DNA from 2 places in the Actinoplanes sp. SE50/110 genome. Region 2 is predicted to be linked to the other one. Evidence: riboswitches for the same ligand, from Rfam matches in the RefSeq annotation. Region 2 holds a riboswitch; the other holds the start of a gene.
What was found. Region 2 has a riboswitch for S-adenosylhomocysteine ahead of ACSP50_RS27035 (adenosine deaminase). Riboswitches for the same ligand answer to the same signal wherever they lie in the genome.
Positions count from the first base shown of each region.

Region 1 (3,805 bases), 3.8 Mb from region 2:
GTGGTCAGCGGCAGCAGCATCGCGGCGGTCAGGCCGAAGGCGGTGAAGATACGTCGCATGAAAATCCCCCTATGTCGGAAGCCGCAGATTAACCGCGAGAAAACCGACATAGGGGAACTATTTACTGCTTATAACTCAGTAGCGGTAGTGCTCCGGCTTGAACGGACCCTCGACGTCGACGCCCAGGTACTCCGCCTGCTTCTTGGTCAGCGTCGTCAGGCGCACACCCAGCGCGTCCAGGTGCAGCCGCGCGACCTTCTCGTCCAGGTGCTTCGGCAGCACGAAGACCTGCTTCGCGTACTCGCCGGGCTTGGTCCACAGCTCGATCTGCGCCATCACCTGGTTGGTGAACGAGTTCGACATGACGAAGCTGGGGTGGCCGGTGGCGTTGCCCAGGTTCATCAGCCGGCCCTCGGACAGGATGATCACCGAGTGGCCGTCCGGGAAGCGCCACTCGTGCACCTGCGGCTTGATCTCCACCTTCTCGACGCCCGGGACCTTGGCCAGGCCGGCCATGTCGATCTCGTCGTCGAAGTGGCCGACATTGCCGACGATCGCGTTGTGCTTCATCGCCTGCAGGTGCTCGACCCGGATGATGTCGGTGCCGCCGGTGGTGGTGACGAAGATGTCCGCCTCGCCGACCACGTCCTCCAGGCGGACCACCTGCATGCCGTCCATCGCCGCCTGCAGCGCGCAGATCGGGTCGACCTCGGTCACCACGACGCGGGCACCCTGGCCGCGCAGCGTCTCCGCCGAGCCCTTGCCGACGTCGCCGTAACCGCAGACCACGGCCAGCTTGCCGCCCAGCATCACGTCGGTCGCCCGGTTCAGGCCGTCGACCAGCGAGTGCCGGATGCCGTACTTGTTGTCGAACTTGCTCTTGGTGACCGCGTCGTTGACGTTGATCGCCGGGAAGAGCAGGGTGCCCTCCTTGGCCAGTTTGTACAGCCGGGCCACACCGGTCGTGGTCTCCTCGGTGACACCGCGGATCTCGGCGGCGATCCGGGTGAACCGCTGCGGGTCCTCGGCCAGGCTCGCCCGCAGCGTGTCCAGGATGATCGAGTACTCGTGTGAGTCGGCCTCGGTGGTCTGCGGGACCGCGCCCGCCGCCTCGAACTCGACACCCTTGTGCACCAGCAGGGTGGCGTCACCGCCGTCGTCGAGGATCATGTTCGGGCCCCGGCCGTTGCCGAAGTCGAACAGCTGGGTGGTCGCCCACCAGTACTCCTCCAGCGTCTCGCCCTTCCAGGCGAACACCGGGACACCCGCCGGGGCGTCGACCGTGCCGGTCGGGCCGACCGCGACGGCGGCCGCCGCCTCGTCCTGCGTCGAGAAGATGTTGCAGGACACCCAGCGGACCTCGGCGCCGAGCGCGACCAGCGTCTCGATCAGCACGGCGGTCTGCACGGTCATGTGCAGCGAACCGGCGATCCGGGCGCCGGCCAGCGGCTTCGACTCACCGAACTCGGCGCGCAGCGACATCAGGCCGGGCATCTCGTGCTCGGCCAGCCGCAGCTGGTGGCGGCCGGCCTCGGCCAGGTTGATGTCGGCGATCGCGAAGTCGAGACCGTTGACGGATCGAAGTTTGTCGCTCATGAAAAGAGGGCTCCTCCCTCATCAGGAGGCGCCCTTACGTCAACAACACCGCACCCGAGCGTGGCGGACTTCGCTGTCCGTTGCAGCGCCTCTCGGATAGGCGGTGACTACTTTATCTTCTTCGGCGCTTGATCACATGCGCCTGAGAGTTCCGTCGGTGTCGGTGATGACATAGGTCCCGTCGCCGAGCGGCTGGAGGTCATACTCGTCGATCGTCATGATTCCCAGGTCACCCAGCACCTCTCCGGTGCGGGCACCGACCCGGAAGTGCCGCCACGAGTCGTCGTCGGCGACGGCGACCACGATCGCGGTCTCGTCGTCCAGATATCCGCCGGCGTATTCCACGTCCGGCCGGTCCAGCCCGAAGGCTTCGGCGCCGATCCGGAAGCGCACCGCGCCATCGGCGAAGTCGTGGAAGGCGACGTCCTCCTGCCAGTGGTCCACGGTCATGAACTGCCGCTGGTCGGGGGAGAGGTCGACCAGGGCGCGGTCATCCCAGGCGTAGTCGTGCACGGTGCCGTCCGGCCCGGCGCGGTAGGTCGCCCAGCCGTCCTGGCCGCGGCTGACGCTGAGCAGCATGCTGCCGTCACGGACCGGGAACTGCTGTCCTCGCTGGCCACCGGTCGGCAGCCGGTACCGCCGGATCTCCCGGCCGGTGCCGGCGTCGAGCACGAACCAGGCGTCGTGGCCGTCCTCCCGGCCCGGGGCGTAGACCCAGATCCGGGTCTCGTCCGCGGACAGGGTGACGGCGCTGGGCCAAGCCGTCGGCCGTTCACGCAGGCTGAGATCGCAGCGCCACCGTTCCTCGGCGCCCGGGCCGATCCGGATCACCGTGTTGCCGATCGCATGGATCAGGCTGTCCCGGCTCGCCGGCACCGCCCAGCCCTCGACCTCGGGCGGAACCGGGAAGGATCGGCAGGGCTCGAGGGACTCGTCGAAGACTTCGACGCCGCCGTCGGCCCAGCGGGAGATCACGCGCACGTGGGGAGGTTACGTCACGCGATGGGGCGCAATGACATCAAAGACCTTCCATGCCACCTCAGAAACCCATCATCCTGTACGTCGTGAAGCAGCCCCACCGGATCCGGGAGATCGCCCTCCGGGCCGGTCTCAGCCCGGCCACCGTCGACCGCGTGCTGCACCGGCGCGGCGGGGTCCGGGACAGCACCGTCGCCCGGGTCCGCCGGGCGGTCGCCGACCTTGATCGGGAGTGCGCGGAGCCGGACGACTTCGCGGCCGGCGCCACCGCCGCCTACCTGATCGAGCAGTGGCTGCACGACCGGGCCGGTGACGTCCTGGTGATCGCCGGTCCGGGAACCGGGAAGCGGATCGACGGGTTCCGGTCGGCGCTGGGGCCCGGCCGCCGGCTGCGGACGGTGACCGATCCCGGCCAGGTGCCGGCGACGCTGGCCGGCACACACACCGTCCGGGCGGTCTACACGGCCCGGCCGGACGGCTGCGCCGGGGTGATCACGGCGTTCGAGGATGCCGGGCGGAATTTTGACGTGTTCGTCGCGCACGGCGCCGACCAGGAGATTCTCGCGCTGCTGCGGCAGTTCCGGATCAACGCGGTACTCCGCGACGGGGCGCCGCCGGAAATAATCACGCCATTCAACGTTCCGGTGTCCTGATCGGGTCCGGCCGTTCGTCACCTCAGTGAAACCGACCGAACAGGGAGACCGTCCATGAAGTACATGATGTTCGTCTGCACCGACACCGAGCCGGAGACCGAGCTGGCGGCGCCGGACATCTTCGCCTGGGTCGCGGAGAACGACGCCAACGGCCGCCGGGTCGCCGGCAACCAGCTGGTCGGGCCGGAGGCGGCCACCACGGTCCGGGTGCGCGGCGGCGAACTGCTGCTCACCGACGGCCCGTTCGCCGAGACCAAAGAGGTGATCGTCGGCTTCGACATCCTGGAATGCGCCGACCTGGACGAGGCGATCGAGGTGGCCCGGGCCCACCCGATGGCCTGGGGCGGCCGGATCGAGCTGCGCCCCTACTGGGCCGGCTGAGGTCGGCCGCGGTGCAGGAGGTCTTCTTCCGGGAGTCGTTCGGCCGGATCGTCGCCACCCTGATCCGGCTGACCGGCGACTGGACGCTGGCCGAGGACTGCGCGATGGACGCCATCGAGACGGCGCTGCGGCGCTGGCCGGTCGACGGCGAACCGGGGAATCCGGGCGGCTGGCTGATGACCGCCGCCCGGAACCGG
Region 1 covers NZ_LT827010.1:591,324-595,128, forward strand. Annotated here, with positions in the region: gene ACSP50_RS02595 (DUF4142 domain-containing protein) at 1-59, opposite strand, end outside; gene ahcY (adenosylhomocysteinase) at 136-1,596, opposite strand; S-adenosyl-L-homocysteine riboswitch at 1,616-1,696, opposite strand; gene ACSP50_RS02605 (hypothetical protein) at 1,729-2,577, opposite strand; gene ACSP50_RS02610 (LacI family DNA-binding transcriptional regulator) at 2,661-3,227, shown strand; gene ACSP50_RS02615 (YciI family protein) at 3,282-3,608, shown strand; gene ACSP50_RS02620 (RNA polymerase sigma factor) at 3,596-3,805, shown strand, end outside.
Region 1: linked by a shared signal. The riboswitch ahead of ahcY (adenosylhomocysteinase) and the one ahead of ACSP50_RS27035 (adenosine deaminase) in region 2 are both predicted to bind S-adenosylhomocysteine.

Region 2 (3,805 bases):
CGGTTATCTCGGCATCGGTCCGACGGCGCCGGTACGCCCCGCCGTGCCACCGTCCGCACCCGGTGCCCTCCGCTTCCCGGGGGTGGCCCGATGACCCGCATCCTCGTCATCGGCGCCGGCTTCGGCGGGGTGGCCGCGGCGAACGCCCTGCTCAAAGCCGGGTTCACCGACATCACCCTGATCGAGAAGGCGGACCGTCCCGGCGGGGTGTGGCGCGACAACCGCTATCCCGGCTGCGCGTGCGACATCCCGGCGCCGCTCTACTCGTACTCGTACGCCCCGAATGCGGCCTGGACCCGCCGCTTCCCGCCGCAGCCGGAGATCCTGGACTACCTCGAACGCTGCGTGTCCGCATTCGGTCTCACCGGCCGGGTCCGGTTCGGCACCGAGGTGAGCGCCGCCGACTGGACCGGCTCGGCCTGGCAGGTGACGCTCGCGGACGGCGAGATCCTGGAGGCCGACGTGCTGATCCCGGCCGTCGGGCAGCTGTCCCGGCCGGTCATCCCTCGGCTGCCCGGCACGTTCGGCGGGCCCGCGATGCACACCGCTCGATGGGACGCGTCGGTGCCGATCGAGGGCCGGCGGGTCGCCGTGATCGGCACCGGGGCCAGCGTGATCCAGCTCGTGCCGGCCATCGCGGGACGGGCCGCGCACGTCACGGTCTTCCAGCGCAGCGCCCCGTGGACGCTGCCCAAACCGGACCGGCGCTACGGGCGGACCCGCCGGAGGCTGTACGAGATGGCCCCCGTCCTGATGGCGCCGTCCCGCGCCGGAACGTGGCTGATGACCGTGGTGACCGGGCTTGCGGTGACCGGCAACCGGGCCGCCGGCGCGCTGCTGCACGGGCTGTCCCGGGCCCAGCGCCGTTGGCAGGTACGCGACCCGGAACTGCGCCGCAAGGTCACCCCGGACGAGCCGATGGGCTGCAAACGGGTGCTGTTCACCAACGCCTGGTATCCGGCGCTGGCCCGCCCCGACGTCGACCTGGTCACCGAGAAGATCGTCGAGGTGACCGAGAACGGCATCCGCACCGCGGACGGTGCCGACCATCCGTGCGACGTGATCGTCTACGGCACCGGCTTCGCGGCCACCGACTTCCTGGTCCCGATCCGGGTCACCGGCCGCGCCGGGACCTCGCTGGACGAGGCGTGGCGGGACGGGGCACACGCGTACCTGGGAATGGCCGTTCCGGGATTTCCCAACATGTTCCTGGTGTACGGCCCGAACACGAACACCGGGAACACGTCCGTGGTCTTCTTCCACGAGGCCCAGGCCCGCTGGATCGCGCAGGCCGTCCGGCGGATCGCGCGGAGCCGGCAACCGCTGGAGGTACGCCCGGAGGTGGCCGCCGCCTACGACGAGGAAATGCAGGGCCGGCTCGCCGGAAGTGTCTGGGCGGCCTGCCAGAGCTGGTACCGCACCGCGTCCGGCCGCATCGTGACCAACTGGCCCGGAATGGCCGCCGAATACCGCCGCCGCACCGCCCGCCTGAACCCGGCCGACTTCCGGTGACCGGCCGCGACGGCTCACCGCCACCGCATGCCCGGGACCGCGTCGGGCGTCGCGCCGCCGGGCGCCGGCCGTCCCGCCGTCGTGGGGCTGACCGGCTGCCGGACCAGCCAGCGGGGCCCGGCGGTGCCCGGACTCAGCGCGCGGTCGTGGCGGTGACGTAGGTGTCGATCTCGGTGAGCAGGGCGGACCTGCCCGTGGCGTCGAGGAACGAGTAGCGGACCGCCTGCCGGGCCAGGTCGGCGACGCCGTGCTCGTCCAGGCCGAGCAGGTCCGCGGCCACCTGATACTCGTGGTTGAGGGTGGTGGAGAACATCGGCGGGTCGTCGGAGTTGACGGTGACCGGCACCCCGGCCGCGACCAGTGCCGGGAGGGGATGCTCGGCCAGGGACGGCACCGACCGGGTGCAGACGTTGGAGGTCGGGCAGACCTCCAGGGCGATGTCGTGCTCGCGCAGGTAGGCCATCAGTTCCGGATCGCGCGCGGCGGCGATGCCGTGGCCGATGCGTTCCGCGCCGAGGTGGTGCAGCGCGTCCCAGACGGTCTGCGGGCCGGTCGACTCGCCGGCGTGCGGCACGCTGCGCAGCCCGGCGGCCCGCGCGGCGGCGAAATGGCCGGCGTAACTCTCCCGGGAGATGCCGGCTTCCGGGCCGCCCAGCCCGAAGCTGACCAGGCCGTCCGGCCGCTGCCGGAGCGCCACGTCGAGGGTCACGTCGGCGCCGGTCATGGTCGGCTCGCCGGGAATGTCGAAACACCAGCGCAGTTCCACGCCGTGGTCACGGGCGACCCGTCGCCGGGCGTCCTCCACCGCCTCGCAGTACGCCTCGGCCGGGATGCCGCGGACCACCGAGGAGTACGGGGTCAGCGTCAGCTCCGCGTACCGCACCGACTGCCCGGCCAGACCGGCGCCGATGTCGTAGGTGAGCGTGGCCACGTCCTCGGCGTCGCGGATCAGATCCACAACCGACAGATACACCTCGATGAAATGCGCGAAGTCGGTGAAGGTGAAGTACTCCGCGAGCAGGGCCGGGTCGGCCGGCACCGAGGTGCTCCCGGCGTGCCGCTCGGCCAGACGCGCCACGGTCCGCGGTGTCGCCGAGCCGACGTGGTGCACGTGCAGCTCCACCTTGGGCAGGCCGGCGATGAATCCGGTCAGGTCCGATGCCATGAATGCGTCCCCCACAGGTCGTCCGCCGGGGGCACGCGTCCAGGGCAGCCTCCGGCGGGAGGCGCCCTTGCGACCAGGGACAGGCCGAGCGTGGCGGATGAAACATCCGTCGCAGCGCCCCTCGACCCGCACCCGGACGCTAACAAGGCCCGCTCTGCGCGGCAATCCGCCCACCGGGTCCCTCCGGAAACGAAACCGGTGAGCAGCCCGAGCCGAGCGTGATGACGAGGGGCGACGGCGCCGCGCAGACGGATGAGCCGGGTCAGCGGCTGGTGGTGATCTCGGCGGCCGCCGCCGTCTCCGACGGCTCCTCCGGGACTTTCGTACGGCGGAGAGCCGCGGCCGCGACCAGTAGACAGAGACCCGCACCGACGAGCACCAGACGGTAGTCGAGGACGGCGATGAGGACGGCGCCGAGGGCGAGGCCGGCGGTCTGCGGCCCGGTGAACTGCGGTGCGCGGTGCAGACCCTGGCTGATGACGGCGTAGCCGGTCGCATCGCCGCCGCCGCCGACGGCGAAGGCCGCGAGGACGCTGGCGAGCGTCACGCGTCGCAGCGGCGGACTTCCGGAGAGGAATCGGAAGCCGGCACCGAGCTCGGTGGTGATCCGGCGCAGGGGGTGCATGGGGATCGCCCGTGCTGCGGCGGCATCGACGGGCCGGGGCTCGGCGATCCGGGTCCGCCAGTGATCAAGGAGCACCTGATCGAGCGCCTACGCCGCGGGTGAATTTCGGGTCGTCCCCCCGCACGTCGGGTTTCAGAGGACCGTGAGCAGAGGCCGGGCCGGGAGGAGCGGGACCGCGTCGGGTGGGGTGGGGCGGTTGAGGTGGTAGCCCTGCAACAGGTCGACGCCGGCCCGGGCCAGGTCGGCCGCGGTGGGTTCGTCCTCGACGCCCTCGGCGACGACCTTCATGCCGAGGGCCTTCGCGATGGCGATCACCGAGTCGATGATCGTGGCGTGCGCCGGGGAGTCGTGCATCTGGACGACGAACGAGCGGTCGATCTTCAATTCGTCGATGGGCAGGCGGGGGAGCAGGCCCAGCGACGTGTAGCCGGTGCCGAAGTCGTCGATGGCCACCCGGACGCCGCGCAGGCGCAGGTCGGCCAGCTGGGCGGCGACCTCGTCGG
Region 2 covers NZ_LT827010.1:6,034,131-6,037,935, reverse strand. Annotated here, with positions in the region: gene ACSP50_RS27045 (GMC oxidoreductase) at 1-94, shown strand, start outside; gene ACSP50_RS27040 (NAD(P)/FAD-dependent oxidoreductase) at 91-1,512, shown strand; gene ACSP50_RS27035 (adenosine deaminase) at 1,646-2,677, opposite strand; S-adenosyl-L-homocysteine riboswitch at 2,730-2,806, opposite strand; gene ACSP50_RS27030 (hypothetical protein) at 2,940-3,377, opposite strand; gene ACSP50_RS27025 (bifunctional diguanylate cyclase/phosphodiesterase) at 3,435-3,805, opposite strand, start outside.